One region of the Brevibacillus sp. SKDU10 genome, then DNA from elsewhere that is predicted to be linked to it. Evidence: riboswitches for the same ligand, from Rfam matches in the RefSeq annotation. Region 1 holds a riboswitch; the other holds the start of a gene.
What was found. Region 1 has a riboswitch for cobalamin ahead of nikA (nickel ABC transporter substrate-binding protein). Riboswitches for the same ligand answer to the same signal wherever they lie in the genome.

Region 1 (8,354 bases):
ATCGCCAACTAGGCGTAAACACTGGCGCATCTGGTAAAAACCTAGAGAAATTGTCTTCTGGTCTTCGCATCAACCGTGCTGGTGATGACGCAGCAGGTCTAGCAATCTCTGAAAAAATGCGTGGCCAAATCCGCGGTCTAGAAATGGCTTCTAAAAATGCGCAAGATGGTATCTCTTTGATCCAAACAGCTGAGGGTGCATTAACTGAAACACACAGCATCCTGCAACGTATGCGCGAACTAGCCGTTCAAGCATCTTCTGACACCAACGAAGGCGTAGACCGTCAAAAGCTTCAAGCAGAGGTTGATGAATTGTCCAAAGAAATCAACCGTATTTCTACAGACACAGAATTCAACAACCAAAAAGTATTGGATGGATCTTTTGAAAACAAAACATTCCATATCGGTGCTAACCAAGGACAAAATATTAAGCTGAGCATTAATGATATGAGCAATGAGAAGCTTGGTGTAAACGCTACTTACAAAGAAACTGATCTTAAAAGTATGGAGTTAACTGTAAAAAATAGAGAGGGCGCAGAAATTACAATTAAATTTAGTGATCCTACTACAACTGCTGCAACAGAAACTTCTGCTAAATTAACGAAAGCAAATGAATATACGGTTACATTAAAAAGCGATGGTAAAAAGGGTACAGGCACGAAACAAGACGTAATGGATGCTCTTAAAAAAGTAGGTCTTGATGTAGTTGCTAAAGACGAGTCTAAAATGAAAGATGCAGTAGCAGGCAAAATTGCTGCTGATGAGAAAGTAGCTGCTGGGGTGGAAGATAATACAAGAGGTGTTAACATCTCCACTCAAAAAGCAGCAGACAAAGCAATCACAACTATCAACAACGCTCTAAACAAAGTATCTGAAGAGCGCTCTAAACTAGGTGCAAACCAAAACCGTCTAGAACACACTATCAACAACTTGGGAGCAACTGCAGAGAACTTGACAGCTGCTGAATCCCGTATCCGTGACGTTGATATGGCAAAAGAAATGATGGACTTCACAAAAAATAATATTCTTACTCAAGCAGCTCAAGCCATGCTTGCACAAGCTAACCAACAGCCTCAAGGCGTACTTCAATTACTTCGTTAATCTAACGATGATAATGAAAAGACCTAACGAATCAGTTAGGTCTTTCCTTTTTGTATAAAAAAGCAGTTCTTAATTAAAGAGGGAAATAAGATATTAAATTATCTAATGGTATTTTTGGAAGAAGAGACAATACGAACTGAACTAGTTAGATGTGCTTTTTCTCCGGGAGATATCATAGCATTATCAAACATTTTGGATGCTGTATATTGTAGTGATTAATAAGTCCTGTAATTGATATTTCTATTTTTTGTTACGTTTTTGAATCAAGTATTAGTTGATGTTAAACCTGAATGAATTGCTGAGATTTCATCATAAAAGCTAACCTGCTTTCTACTAAAATAAAACCTCTCAACGTAACGTTGGAAAAATTTGAATAAAAAAACTTTTAATGAACTGTAAAATTTTATGATGAATATCCGATACTAATAATAGTCACCTAAATCTTGGTTTTTTATCTGAGCCATGCATGCCAAGGGTAGCGCTACTATTAGCCGATTAGGGGACTAAACAGTTGCCATTTTGAAACAATTCTATTTCAAAATAAAGCAACACAATATTATCTTGAACAATTGGATGGTTCAAGAAATGAAAAACACGGAGGTAACAAATCATGAGAATCAATCACAACGTATCAGCACTAAACACACATCGTCAACTAGGCGTAAACACTGGCGCATCTGGTAAAAACCTGGAGAAATTGTCCTCTGGTCTTCGCATCAACCGTGCAGGTGATGACGCAGCAGGTCTAGCGATCTCTGAAAAAATGCGTGGACAAATCCGCGGTCTAGAAATGGCTTCTAAAAATGCGCAAGATGGTATCTCCTTGATCCAAACAGCAGAGGGTGCATTAACTGAAACACACAGCATCCTGCAACGTATGCGCGAACTAGCCGTTCAAGCATCTTCTGACACCAACGAAGGCGTAGACCGTCAAAAGCTTCAGGCAGAGGTTAATGAATTGTCCAAAGAAATCAAACGTATTTCTACAGACACAGAATTCAACAACCAAAAAGTATTGGATGGATCTTTTGAAGACAAAACATTCCATATCGGTGCTAACCAAGGACAAAGTATCAAATTGAGCATTAACGACATGAGCAACACAGAGCTTGGTGTAAATGGTCTTCAGTCCAAAGAAACTGCGCTTGATGCAGATATTAAAGTAGGTAATATTTCTGAAGATACCTTTAAAGTAGAATTGAAAGCATCAAAAACAAACGGTAATGCTGAAGTAAAAGAAACAACAGCAAAAATTGATAAAGATGGTAATGTTGTCGTAACATTGAAACAAGAACAAGCTAAAGATGATAAGTCTGTAGGTGCTATTACTGCAACAAAACAAGAAGTAGTAGATGCTCTTAAAAAGATTGGCATCGAAGCTACTACTACTAATGGAACAACTAAAGCTGCCGCTGTTGCCGCAAAAGATATCGCTGCAGCTACAGACAAAGATGACCAAACAGGTGTTAACATCTCCACACAAAAAGCAGCAGATAAAGCAATCACAACAATCAACAACGCTCTTAACAAAGTATCCGAAGAGCGCTCTAAACTAGGTGCGAACCAAAACCGTCTAGAGCACACAATCAACAACTTGGGAGCAACTGCTGAGAACTTGACAGCTGCTGAATCTCGTATCCGTGACGTTGATATGGCGAAAGAAATGATGGACTTCACGAAAAACAACATTCTTACTCAAGCAGCTCAAGCCATGCTTGCACAAGCTAACCAACAGCCTCAAGGCGTACTTCAATTACTTCGTTAATCTAACGATGATAATGATAAGAGGAGACCTAACAATTCAGTTAGGTCTTTTCTTGTTGTAAAAATAGCTACCTTAAATGACTCCAAGTATAAACGATTCATTTGCTTAGCAAAGTAATTTCGACCGTGAATAAGATAATCTTGTAAGCAGTGCTTATTACCATCTAAAAGAGTATGGCGATGTTGTAACAGAGAATGACTATATAAAAAGAACAAAAGAACTAGGGAGCTGGAAGATTGCCATTGCTTTTCCTCACCTGTGCATTGCCGTGGGTAAAGACACAACTCCTGCTCTTTCCTTATGAAGAGCAAGCTATTGCTAAGGGCTGAAGAGATACTAGCACTGTGCGATTTGGAAATGGATTTAAGACCATTGTATGGGCTAATGTATGGACTAAAAGAAGAGGAGATTCCTATCCAAAAACTGTTTGTAACCGAAGCTGATAAGGCTTCCACTTAGTAAAATTTGATTGTGTAGTAATGCAGATATAACCAGATTCAGCAGCCACATTGTTGTTTTTCATATATTTTTAGTTTACTAGTTGACAACACACAAAAAATAGGATATGCTTCATATATCTCAAATTTAAGATATTAAAAAGTGAGACATGTTGAATTATTTTTTGTAAAAGGTAAGATAAAATAATCAAGGAAAGGAGAGAACAAAATGCAGGACAAACAGGGAAAGCAAACGGACATGATTACGGATGTTAATAAAGCTCAAGAGCAATCTCTCCATTTGTTCGTTGTCTTATCTCGCGCCTTTAATTGGACGTCTGCTCATGTTCAGAAGGATATTCGACAATATGGATTGAATCCGACTGAATTTGGCGTCCTAGAATTGTTATTTCACAAAGGCAGGCAGCCTCTACAGCAAATTGGAGATAAGATTTTAATCTCTAGCGGAAATATTACTTATGTGGTTGATAAGCTAGAAAAAAAAGGCTATTTGCTTCGTAAGCCCTGTCCGAATGATCGACGCGTGATCTATGCGGAATTAACACAAGCAGGAGAGCAATTTCTCCAAGAGATTTTTCCGAAGCATCGAGAAAAGCTAGCAGAAGCAATGAATGGACTGTCTCCTGAAGAAAAAGAGATTACCATCACCTTGTTAAAAAAGCTAGGGAAGTCAGCCCAAATGAATTTTGTAGATAAGTAGCTGAAAAAACAGATGCGATAATAAAAAGAAGCATATTATCCATCTATCTCATATATCTTTAATTGAAGATACTTAAAATAAAACATATTCCTGAGGAGGAAAAAGAAAATGAATGCAGGACTTTTACTTATTCGATTAGTTGTGGGACTTTTATTTATTGGTCATGGTACACAGAAATTATTTGGATGGTTCGGCGGGCATGGCTTAAAGGGAACAGCAGGTTGGTTAGAATCAATCGGTGTGAAGCCCGGCTTGTTAATGGCTTTCATGGCAGGAGCCAGTGAAATTGTTGGAGGATTGCTTTTTGCCTCTGGTGTGTTTACTTGGGTAGGAGGAGCACTAATCGCTGTTACTATGCTGATCGCTATTTTTACTGTACATGGAAAAAATGGATTATGGATTACTCAGAACGGTATGGAATACAATCTGGTATTGCTAGCGGTAGCTATCGGCGTTGCGTTGATTGGTCCAGGTGCATATGTTTTATTTGCATAAGTTTTGCCTAAGGACGGACCTGAAAAGAAAGGTATCCAGATTCACGTACTCTATTGTATGATAATAAGGTATAACGTGAACAATGCCGCGATATATAGGTCTAAAGAAGTAACATTTAGACAAGAATCAACAAAGTAAAAAGTAGAATTATATTCGATACAAAAAGCAGGGGGAGCGAGTAAGTGTAGAGAAAACGCGTCTTCCCCCCTGTAACAATTTCGATACATACATGAGATGAGGGAGTTTACATGAGTGAATTTACAAGCCTAGTGAAAAGTCGACGTTCCGCAAATAATTTCATTGAAGGGGTAGAAATTACCCGATCCGAGCTTGAAGAGATCTTTACCTTGGCTAAATATGCTCCTTCTGCTTTTAATCTTCAGCATACACATTATCTTGTCGTAACGGATCCAGTCTTGAAAGAAAAAATTTATGAATCCTGCAAGCAGTATAAGGTGCATTCAGCTTCAGCAGTCATTTTGGTGTTGGGCAATCGTTACGCTTATCAAGCGGTGGAAAAAATAAACGAGGGCATGCATCATCTCGGAATTTTGAGTAAACAAGAGCTGGATCGTACCGTTGAGACTGTTACAGGGATATATGAGGGTAAGGGTGAATCCTTTATGAAGGAAGAAGCCATTCGTAATGCAAGCCTTTCTGCGATGCTGTTCATGCTATCTGCGAAAGATAAAGGCTGGGATACGTGCCCGATGATTGGATTTGATCCAGGTGCTATAAAGGAAATATTAGAAATTCCTGATGGATATGAAACTGTCATGATGATTACTATCGGAAAAGAAAAGCTCTCAAGCCAACGTCCACGCGGCTATCGTAAGCCGAACGGAGAGTTTGTAAGCTACAACGGTATGTGATTTCTATGAAAACATTGCTAAAGCTGTTAATGGGACATGCTGTTGCAATGTTTTCTTACTGTAGAGGAATTGGAGCTTTTTATAGATGAACCTGATCCTAGCATCTTCTTAAACCTCTTTGGGCAAAAATGTTCGATCTCCTGAGCGGAATTATAGAAGGGCTTTAATTTCATATAGCGTAAACTTGGAATAACGAATATAATTTGTTCTAGGTAAACTTTTTGTCCTACTTTCAAAAAAAGGATATAAAGTGAATATTTCCATAAGGAAAAACTACATATGGTAGTGGAATAGGTGTATTTGTTTCATAAACGGATACTTAAAAGGGAAGCCGGTGTAAATCCGGCACGGTCCCGCCGCTGTAAGGGGGAGTCTTATGCAAACATGTCACTGGATCATATCTGGGAAGACGCATGGAGATGATGAACCCAAGTCAGAAGACCTGCCTATTCTAGAAATGCTGTTAGACCTACGGGGAGATAGGGAGGTGTTTTGAATGCTAAAAGACCGATGTGATGTGTTCATAAACGATAGGCATTTCTGACCTTTTTAATCTGGTTGGCAATGTTTTTTTGTGTTTTAACATTTTTAGAATAATTAAATTATATAAAAGGTGATAAAAATGTTTTTGAAACGGTCTAGATTTATTACTTCTTTTGTTGGACTAGTAGCGATGCTGACAATTATTGTCGCTGGCTGTGGTAACACAACAAAAGAAGGAGAAAATAGAGCAAATCAAGATAGTTCAAAAGTTCTTACGTTTTCCTGGTCCGGAGATATTGGGGACGTAAATCCTCATACCTATTTTCCGAATCAATGGTTCTCACAAGCTATGGTATATGAATCTCTCGTTTACTACGGTGAAGGCGGGGAGCTTAAACCGTGGCTGGCCCAAAGCTGGGATGTATCGAAGGATGGAAAAGAATACGTGTTTCATCTAAGAAAAGATGTTACATTTTCGGATGGATCGCCGTTTAATGCTACAATCGTGAAGAAAAACTTCGATACGGTTTTAGCTAATGCTCCCCAACATGAATGGATGGAATTAATAAATCAAATTAAAAGTACGGAGGTAGTGGACGATTTTACGTTTAAATTGATTTTGAACAAGCCATATTACCCAACTCTTCAGGAGCTTACGTACATCAGACCTTTACGATTTGTAGGAGAAGCCGCCTTTCCTGATAGCCAAAACACATTTAAAGACGGGCTCAAGTCACCGATTGGGACAGGTCCATGGGTACTAAGCGAATATAAGAAAAATGAAAGGGCTGTCTTTACAAGAAACGAGAAGTATTGGGGCGAGAAACCGAAAGTCGATAAGGTAATTGTTAAAGTCATACCTGACGGTGAATCGAGAGTGCTAGCTTTTGAGAAAAAGGACATCGATCTGATTTTTGGAAACGGAGTCATAAGTCAGGATTCGTTCCGGTTTCTGAAGGAATCGGGAAAATATGAAACCAAATTATCAGAACCTACGGCTACAAGGGCGTTACTCTTTAATACGAACAGAGAAGCTCTCAAAGAGCGTAAATTACGTCTAGCCATCCAGCATGCCTTTGATAAGCAGGCTGTCATCGATCATATCTTTTACGGCACAGAAAGAAAAGCTGATACGTTATTTGCACCTACCATTCCATATACGAAGATTGATGTAAAACCGTATGAACACGATGAAGAAAAAGCGAAACAGTTATTGGATGAAGCGGGCTGGAAACAAGTAAATGGCAAACCATTTCGAGAGAAGGCTGGAAAAACGCTACAATTGGAGCTGATGTTTATTAGCTCAGACAACATCCAGAAGGCGATCGCAGAATATACCCAAGGTGAGTTTAGAAAATTAGGGATAGATATTAAGCTGACTAGTAAGGAAGAAGAGGATTTTTGGGCTACAGCCAATGAAGGCAGCTTTGATTTATTATTTACGGCAAGCTGGGGTGTTCCATTTGATCCACATTCCTATTTATCTGCTATCACAACACCTTCGGAAGGCGGCAGTCCAGATTACAAAGCTCTATCAGGGCTACCAGGCAAGAAAGAATTAGATGGAAAAATCAAGGAAGTATTAGTAAGTACAGACGAAGCACACAGAAAGATGCTTTATACAGATATTTTAACTACATTGCACGAACAGGCTGCTTACTTACCAATATCTTATCAATCTAATATAGCGGTCTATCATAAAAATCTGAGCGGGGTTCATTTCTTGCCTCAAGAATACGAAGTGCCTTTCACTACCATTGATATGAAGTGAAGTGGGGTTATGTAAAAACGGCGAAGGAGTAGTAAATGGGTTGGTTTATTGTTAAACGTCTCACAAGTTTACTGCCAATATTATTGGGAATTTCTCTGATCACTTTTATTCTGCTCCACTTAACCCCCGGGGATCCGGCCGTAGCTTACTTGAGGGCGTCACATATTCCTCCAACAGATGAGGCAGTGGCTTCCCTTCGAGCAGAGCTAGGGCTGGACAAGCCCCTGTATATCCAGTATGTAAATTGGTTAGGAAAAGTGGTTCAATTGGATTTAGGGATTTCTTATGTGTCGAAGAAATCTATATGGGATGAAATTATTCTCCATTTCTTCCCGACAATGCAACTCGCATGTGCTTCATTGCTCCTGATTATTTTTATTAGTTTACCTTTAGGAATGATTTCTGCCCTTTACAAGGGGAAATTAATTGATCAGGTTAGCAGGATGCTGGCCTTTGTAAGCGTCTCGATGCCTGCTTTTTGGCTCGGATTTCTGTTCATCTATTTTTTATCGGTAAAGTTAGATTTATTTCCCGTATTGGGAAGAGGAACTTTTGCCCATCTAGTGCTTCCGGCCCTGACATTGGCTTTTCCTTATATAGGTACGTACATGCGCTTGCTTCGCACCAGTATGCTAGAAAACTTGAATGAGCCATTTGTCGTATATGCGAGAGCGAGAGGGCTGCGAGAAAGTCTAATCATCGGTAGACAT
Region 2 (8,354 bases), on a different contig from region 1:
CGGTGTAGAAGCAGCCGAAACCACGAATTTAATCAGATAGGTTGTGAGTAAAATGTCAAACCAAGTATCCATAGGCAGTACCCCTAAAAAAGCAATGGTGCAGAAGAGTACGGTATCAACTAATTGGCTAATTAAAGTGCTTCCGTTATTTCGAATCCATAATTGATTTGGTTTCGGACATACCTTCTTTAAGAAAGTATAAATACGGACATCTAAAAACTGACTAATAAAATATGACGTTAAACTAGCAACTACCAATCTAGGCATAAAGCCAAAAATCATGGCTAAGGCATCCTGCTTCGCCAGCTCATCAGGATGAGGTACAAATGTAAGGGCCATCTTCATGATAATGGTTGTGGTAATTAGCGTGAAGAAGCCAAACCAGACAGCTTTTTTCGCTTGCTCTTGCCCATATTTTTCATTGAGCAGGTCACTGCATAGATAGATGGTTGCATACATCGTATTTCCAAGCGTCATGGCAAAACCAAACAGCTCAACGATTTTCACTACTTGAATGTTGGCCAGCACGGTAGCAAATCCAATCCAAGCATACAAGCCTACTTTGCCAAAAAAACGATAGCATAATAAGAATAAGACAAAATTGACCAGCACAAAGCCGATCCCAAACCATAAATTAAACATGTATCCTCCTAGTTTTGATAACGCGGGAGATCTCGAACCGCGAAGAGTGTATGAAGTTGTTACAAGGACTCATTGTAACAAGCTTCACCCTGTGGTTCAATGCTTTTTTCCACATCAATAGTTATTCTTTGATGGAGGAGGATCATTTAACCAGCAATCAAAAAAATTTTTTAGAAAAAACAAGCCAAGTAAAAAGAATTCTCTTTCTCCCAATGCAAAAAAGAGCAGCAAATAGCTGCCCTATATGGAATATGCTTAAAGAATCAGATGTAAAATCTCATCGACCCACTCCGAATTCTCAGCTATATAATATTTTCGATATAGCTGCTTGAGGATCTTCTTACATTCAGTCTCTTTGTTTACGTTTTGTTTTAATTCCTACACATCATAAAATCAATCCTTTGTTTTTGTAATTCTATTATAAATCTGCTTACTTATATGGATATCTTTTTCTTTTTTTCTATAAAATTTTCTATTTGAATAGATACAACTCATCAAGGACGCTAGCCGACAGGTTCTTTACAAAACAACCAATGTCGGCCCATAACGTGTTCAAGCTGAATCTCGATCCCAAAGAAACGGGATAAAAGCTCTGGAACAAGCATGTCTTGTGTCTGACCAGAATCAAAAATGCTGCCATCCTTGAGTAAGAGCGTATGAGTAAAGCAAGGCAAAATTTCTTCTATATGATGGGTGACGTAGATAATGGTGGGAGAATTAGGCTGTTTCGCCATTGTTTCAACGTACAGTAATAATTGTTCACGAGCTATAAAATCAAGACCCGTTGTAGGCTCATCTAAAATCAACAATCGTGGGGATGCCATTAGGGCACGGGCTAATAAAATACGCTGACGTTCCCCTTGTGACAAAACCTGATAGGGACGATGCTCTAAATGAGTGCAACCAAATTGTTCTAATAGAGCTTTTGCCTGCTCTATCTCTTCTTGAATCTTTGGCTCGTAAAGGCTTAAAGAAGCGTGTTTACCAGATAATACAATATCTAGCGCGGTATCGCCGCCTCGAAGCTGTTGTTGCAGAGAACTACTGACAAGGCCGATTTCTTTGCGTAACTGTCGCAAGTCATAGGTACCGAATTTTTTCCCAAGAACCTCAATTTCTCCAGAAGTAGGCCAAATATAACCGTTTAGAAGCTGTAGGATGGTTGATTTACCTGATCCATTTAGACCGAGTAGACACCAATGCTCTTGAGAATGAATGTTCCAGCTTATTTCTTTAAGAATAGGTGTATCACCGCGTTTCCAGCTTACCTTGTTTAAAGTAAGAATTGGTTCAGCATGCACGAGTAGGTTCTCTCCTTTTTCGTCTTTTTAATCATTGTACTAATTTTCTGTCTTATATATCAATCTAGAAATGAAAGGATTAAGAAGGAAATATCGTTTAATTATATTTTTTCTCAACAACAATTACAAATCAATAATACGAACAAAAAATAAATATTATATAAAAATGTTCGGATTATTTCTTGATTATTTAAGAAGCAATGTTATAATCAATAAGGCTTGTAATTTCCTAACATTTTCAAGGGGGCAACATCTATGAATTATGATGTTATCATTGTCGGAGCTGGTCCAGCAGGAATTTTTACGGCATATGAATTAATCCATAAAAAACCTGATTTACAGATCCTGTTGATTGAGAAAGGACATAATATTTACTCGCGTCGCTGTCCCATCCTTGAGAAAAAAATCAGTAAATGTCCGCCTCCAGCAGGTCGAAAGGATTTTAGTGGTTGCTTGCCAGCCTGCTCAATTACCAACGGATTTGGTGGAGCAGGAGCTTATTCAGATGGAAAATTTAACATCACGACAGAATTCGGTGGCTGGATGACCGATTATTTAGCACCTTCTGAAGTGCTTGAACTGATTAAATATGTTGATGATATTAATTTAAAACACGGAGCAACCTCCAATATAACCGATCCAACTACGGAGGCAGTCCGTGATATAGAACGTAAGGGGCAAGCCGTTGGACTGAAACTACTGCGTGCAAATGTCCGCCATTTAGGTACGGAACAAAACTTAGAGATTTTGAAAAGTATCTGCGAAGAGCTAGAACCAAAAATCACAATGATGTTTAAGCAGGAAGTGGAAGATATCATTGTTGAGAAAACGGAAAATGGTAAAGAAATTCGCGGAATTACCTGTAAAAAGGGTCAGGAGTACCGAGCGAACAAAATCGTTATTGCTCCTGGCCGAGACGGCTCGCAATGGTTCGGCGAGATTTTGAAAAAACAGGGTCTGCGATTGAGTAACAATCAAGTAGATGTGGGGGTTCGTGTAGAAACGACCAATGTAGTCATGGAAGAAATCAATAAGCATCTATATGAAGGGAAGTTCTTGTTCAAATCTTCTACGGATCAAATTGTGCGAAGCTTTTGTTCCAACCCAAGCGGTCATGTAGTTGTAGAAAATCACAGCGGCGTGATGGCGGCTAACGGGCATGCATACAAGGATGAGAAGCTGGGGTCCCCTAACACGAACTTTGCTCTGCTTGTGTCTCATGTCTTTACAGAACCATTTGATAAGCCAAACGAATACGCTAAAGAGGTGTCAAGGCGAGCGAATGATCTTTCTAACGGCTCCGTGATTGTACAGCGCTTTGGCGATATAAAACGTGGTCGGCGATCTACAGAAAAACGACTGAAAGAGGGATTTATTGAGCCAACGTTAAAAGAAGCCGTACCAGGTGATCTCGGCTTAGTATTACCATATAATACAATGAAAAGCTTAATTGAAATGGTGGAGGCACTCGATCATGTTACGCCGGGCATTGCAAGTGAACACACGATGTTTTATGGAGTAGAAGCGAAATTCTATTCAGCACGTCCATATTTGAATCCCCATTTTGAAACAGAAATTATTGGTTTATATGCAGGCGGTGATGGAGCAGGGTTAACGCGAGGGCTTGCGCAAGCAGGAGCATGCGGCGTTCATATTGCTCGGGGAATTTTACGTCAACTGTCTTAAAATATGGAAGAATACAACTATATTTTGTCACAACAGTATGATTGTCAAGTCCATTTCTTATGCTATAATATTTTCAAATGGGTCACACCTCATTAACGTAAATAATAATAGTTTTAGGCAATGGAAGTTTGGTGCAAATCCAACGCGGTCCCGCCACTGTGATAGACTGTTTTCCGGTCTTAAGTCAGGTCTTTTGCCTAAAAACTACTGAAAGGCTAACCATTTCGAGGCGAAAGTGGTTAGTCCATGTCTAGTGATGTTCCCGCCTCACTAGACTTTTTTAATGGAGAAAGGAGCGAATATGGTAAGAAGAGTTTGTCAAATCGCCTTACTTATTGCACTTGCGATGGTAAGTGTAGTGGGTTGTTCAAATAATGATGCAGCACAAAACACAGCAGCAGAAGAAAAGGTTGAAAACAAGATCGTTGTGGAAGTTTCAAGCGATCAGGGCAAAACCAAAATTGCTGAAAAAACAATTCAATTCAAAGGGGATCAAACCTTGTATGAGTTGATGAAAACCAATTTTAAAGTGGAAGACGATAATGGATTTATCACGTCAATTGAGAATGTGAAGCAAAATCCAGCAGAGAAAAAGTATTGGCTATACGAAGTGAACGGAGCACCAGCGGTTACAGGAGCCAAGGATCTTAAAGTCAAAGATGGCGATGTCATTAAGTGGGATTTACATGCCTCCTAACTACCAAATACACAAAGCACCCCTATCCAGTGTAAGAGGCATAACGCTGCTAGCTATCTTAGCTGCCTTGTCTGTTGCTGGCCGGATTGCACTGTCGTCCATACCTAACGTACAGCCCGTGACAACATTTGTCATTCTTATGACAATTCTCATGGGACTTCGATATGGTTTGTTGCTTGCGATAATTGTGATGATTTTGTCAAATATGGTTCTGGGAATCGGGATTTGGATTATCCCGCAGATCGTTGCGTACTGTGTAATTGTCGTGGTAACCGGCATATTTATACGTCCTGTGTTTCCAAAGCTTTCCTTGTTCGTGATGGCCATATACGCCGGATTTACAGGAATGCTTTACGGGTTTATTAACTCTCTTTGTCAGATACCGCTTTACGGTTCATCTTATTTTCTTGCTTATTATCTAGCAGGAGTCTCCTATGATACGATGCATGCAATTGGGAATTTTGTTTTTTATTTCGTACTCGCACCTCTTTTACTTCCTTTGTTGAACAAATTGATAAATCAACATTTTGCTAAGTCTTGACAATCTGAACAGGCACAAAGTAGTGCTTGCCGAATCATATCAAACCTTTGACGTAAAAGGTTTTTATACACAAAGACGTGTATAGTGTTTTTAAAAATAACAATCAATACATAGTTGACTATATGGTAAATATAGTAGTACAGTATTGGTAGAAAACAGAATACAGGTTACACAAAGACGTGTTACTTATGTAGATAGCAAAGAGGCTTTTAAAGGGTATGCTCCCTTCTAAAAAGCCTCTTTTTTTATTCCAAATGGAGGTGTCAGCATGGATAAGGTTAGTTTTAAAACAGATATTTACATGGGACAAGGCGCTTTAAATCGTCTGCAGGATCTGAAAGAAAAACGAATTTTTATTGTCACAGACCCTTTTATGGTTCAATCGGGAATGATTCAGCATGTCATTGACCAAATTGACGAAAGTAATAAGCACATGGTTTTTAGTGATATCGTTCCAGACCCGCCAATCGAGGTTGTTGTAAGTGGAATGAAAGCCCTCAGTGAGTTTGAAACGGATACGATTGTTGCACTAGGAGGAGGCTCAGCTATCGATGCAGCGAAAGCAATGAAATATTTTGCGAAACAAGTGTCGAACCAAAAAGACCTTCCTTTCATTGCGATTCCGACAACAAGTGGAACAGGATCAGAGGTAACCGCATTTTCTGTTATTAGTGATCAGCAAAAAAATATTAAGTATCCTCTAGTGTCGAATGATATGACGCCAGAAGAAGCTATTTTAGACCCAGAGCTGGTAAAAAGTGTTCCTGATTTTATTACAGCCGATACGGGAATGGATGTTTTGACGCATGCCATCGAGGCGTTTGTGTCTACCAAAGCAAATGATATTTCTGATGCTCTTGCGGAAAAGGCGATGAAGCTTGTCTTTGAATATTTAGTAAGAGCATACAAGGATGGTAATGATTTAGAGGCACGTGAAAAAATGCACAATGCTTCATGCCTTGCAGGGATGGCCTTTAATGTTACATCACTGGGTCTAAATCACGGAATTGCCCATGTAGCTGGAGCTAAGTTCCACATTCCTCATGGTCGCATGAATTCCTTGCTGCTTCCACATGTCATCGAATTCAATGCGAATTGTGGAACAGGATATGGTGGGAGAGAAAATCAGGCGACCGCTAAAAGATACGCAGCTATTGCTAAAACCTTGGGTCTTCCAGCAAGCAATACAAGAAGTGGAGTGCGCAGTTTAATTAATGCAATCAAGCAATTGCAAAAACAATTGAAAATGCCAACGAATTTGCGGGATTGCGGCATAGAATATAAGCAGCTAGAAGAAATGCGAAATGCGATCGCAGAAGGCGCGCTTAAGGATGGATGTACCAAAACAAATCCACGTGTACCAACGGAAGAAGATGTTATTGGAATTTTGAACAAAATGTTTCAGTAGCGAATATTTTGTCGAAATTAGTCTAATGAAGTATTGACATCGTTTACAAGTTCAAATATAGTGAAATTAACACAACGACGTGTTACGAATTTCAGTTGAGAGCGAAGAGGCTCCTTAAAAATTGCCATGCGTATTTTTTAAGGGGCCTTTATGTGTTTTTAATGTTTTTTAAAGCAGATGGGATGAGATTTATGAGCCAAAACAATGAGAAACAACGTGTCATACAGGAGTATGTACCAGGTAAACAAGTCACACTAGCTCATATCATAGCTAATCCGAATGCAGATATTTATAAAAAGCTAGGATTAGGTAGTGATACGAAGGATGCAATTGGTATTTTGACCATTACCCCAAGTGAAGCCTCGATTATCGCTGCTGACATAGCAACGAAAGCTGCTGGAGTGCTAATCGGCTTTGTAGATCGTTTTAGTGGATCAGTGGTAATTACAGGTGATGTATCCTCTGTGGAATCCGCGCTAAATGAAGTGTTGCTTGGCTTGCAGGATATTTTAGGATTTTCAGCTACGAAGATAACGAGAACGTAGTTATGAAAAAAATTATTCTGACCGGTAATACAGGATGTGGGAAGACCACTTTATGCCAGCGACTTCACGGACATGTGATCGCCTATAAGAAAACACAAGCCATAGAAACCTTCGATCAAGCCATTGATACACCTGGGGAATGTATAGAAAATAGAGGTTTATATAGAATGTTGCTTGTGACAAGTGTCGATGCGGATGTCATTGGCCTTGTGCAAGATTGCACAAATGAAGATTGTTATTTTCCACCTTCTTTTGGCTCTGTATTTGCAAAGCCTGTTATTGGTATCATTACAAAAGTAGACATTGCCAAAAATGCGGAGGATGTGAAAAAAGCCCGAGAATATTTGCTAGCGGCTGGAGCATCGACAATTTTCGAGATTTCTTCTACTGAAAACATCGGTATAGAAGAGCTGCAAAGCTATCTAAGTGCTGATGAATAAGATTTGGGAAGTATTTATTTTGCTTAGACAATGAGGTGTGGTACCCATGAATGGAAAAATTGTAGTAGTCGATGATGAGCCTATTACAAGAATGGATATTCGTGAGATTTTAAAAGAAGCGAACTACAATGTGGTAGGGGAAGCTTCAGACGGTTTTGAAGCCATTGAGTTATGTAAAAAGCATTTGCCTGATCTAGTGATTATGGACATTCAGATGCCTATCCTAGATGGATTAAAAGCGGGAAAAAGAATCCTTTCAGAGCAATTAGCTGGTGGCGTCGTTTTGCTGACAGCCTTTAGTGATAAAGAAAGTGTCGAAAAGGCTTCTAGTATTGGTGCTTTGGGTTATCTAGTAAAACCCCTTGATGAAAAGTCTTTCATTCCGATGGTGGAAGTAACCATCGCCAAGGGAAAAGAATTTCGCAAGCTCGAAAAAAACTATACAAAAGTCTCTCAAAAGCTAGAAGAACGAATTGCAATTGAGAAGGCAAAAGGTATTTTGATGAAAGAAAATGGGTTTTCTGAAGAAGAAGCATATCAGACCATTCGTAAATTGAGTATGGATAAACGATGTCCTATGATTGAAATCGCTACCACAATCGTGATTTCCTATGATTAAAGAGACAATTACACAATTGTGTAAAAAACATACTCATTTATCTGATGCTGAAATTCAGAAAATCATTGAAGTAGCTCATTCTAACGAATTATTTGATTTGCAAGAGGGAAGGGATCTTTTTATCGATGTCCTTTCGAAAGTGACGAACGAAGCGATCGTTGTCTACCATCAAACTCATGGGATTGCACAGTCTCTATATCAATGTCCAGTGGTTGGGGAGGTTGCTTTAAGAGAAAATGAGCCTGGTGTACTCCGGACGCTAGAGACTGGGGTTATGTCAGTGGGTCTTGTTGCAAAAACCCAAGAGAACCAATTGGTTCGACAAACGGTATATCCCATTCATTTAGATGGAAAAGTCATCGCCGTGCTTATCTATGAAAAAGATGTAAGCGAAGACGTCAATGCGAACTTTAAAGTAACGAAAAATGATTCCCAGTACGAAGATATAGCATCTACCGTAACAGCTATGATCCGT

Region 2: it holds a riboswitch for cobalamin, as region 1 does, so the genes downstream of both, AYJ08_RS10015 (DUF4430 domain-containing protein) here and nikA (nickel ABC transporter substrate-binding protein) in region 1, are expected to answer to the same signal.

The regions. Positions count from the first base shown of each region.
Region 1 covers NZ_LSSO01000204.1:12,117-20,470, forward strand. The annotation lists gene AYJ08_RS20755 (flagellin N-terminal helical domain-containing protein) at 1-1,100, shown strand, start outside; gene AYJ08_RS20760 (flagellin N-terminal helical domain-containing protein) at 1,711-2,865, shown strand; gene AYJ08_RS20765 (MarR family winged helix-turn-helix transcriptional regulator) at 3,532-4,023, shown strand; gene AYJ08_RS20770 (DoxX family protein) at 4,132-4,518, shown strand; gene AYJ08_RS20775 (nitroreductase family protein) at 4,767-5,390, shown strand; cobalamin riboswitch at 5,666-5,854, shown strand; gene nikA (nickel ABC transporter substrate-binding protein) at 6,013-7,644, shown strand; gene nikB (nickel ABC transporter permease) at 7,680-8,354, shown strand, end outside.
Region 2 covers NZ_LSSO01000146.1:20,351-28,704, reverse strand. The annotation lists gene AYJ08_RS10035 (queuosine precursor transporter) at 1-642, opposite strand, end outside; gene AYJ08_RS10030 (hypothetical protein) at 699-974, shown strand; gene AYJ08_RS10025 (ABC transporter ATP-binding protein) at 1,146-1,943, opposite strand; gene AYJ08_RS10020 (NAD(P)/FAD-dependent oxidoreductase) at 2,199-3,629, shown strand; adenosylcobalamin (AdoCbl) riboswitch at 3,726-3,878, shown strand; gene AYJ08_RS10015 (DUF4430 domain-containing protein) at 3,931-4,326, shown strand; gene AYJ08_RS10010 (hypothetical protein) at 4,316-4,867, shown strand; gene AYJ08_RS10005 (1-propanol dehydrogenase PduQ) at 5,136-6,275, shown strand; gene AYJ08_RS10000 (BMC domain-containing protein) at 6,467-6,820, shown strand; gene AYJ08_RS09995 (EutP/PduV family microcompartment system protein) at 6,823-7,260, shown strand; gene AYJ08_RS09990 (ANTAR domain-containing response regulator) at 7,307-7,879, shown strand; gene AYJ08_RS09985 (sensor histidine kinase) at 7,875-8,354, shown strand, end outside.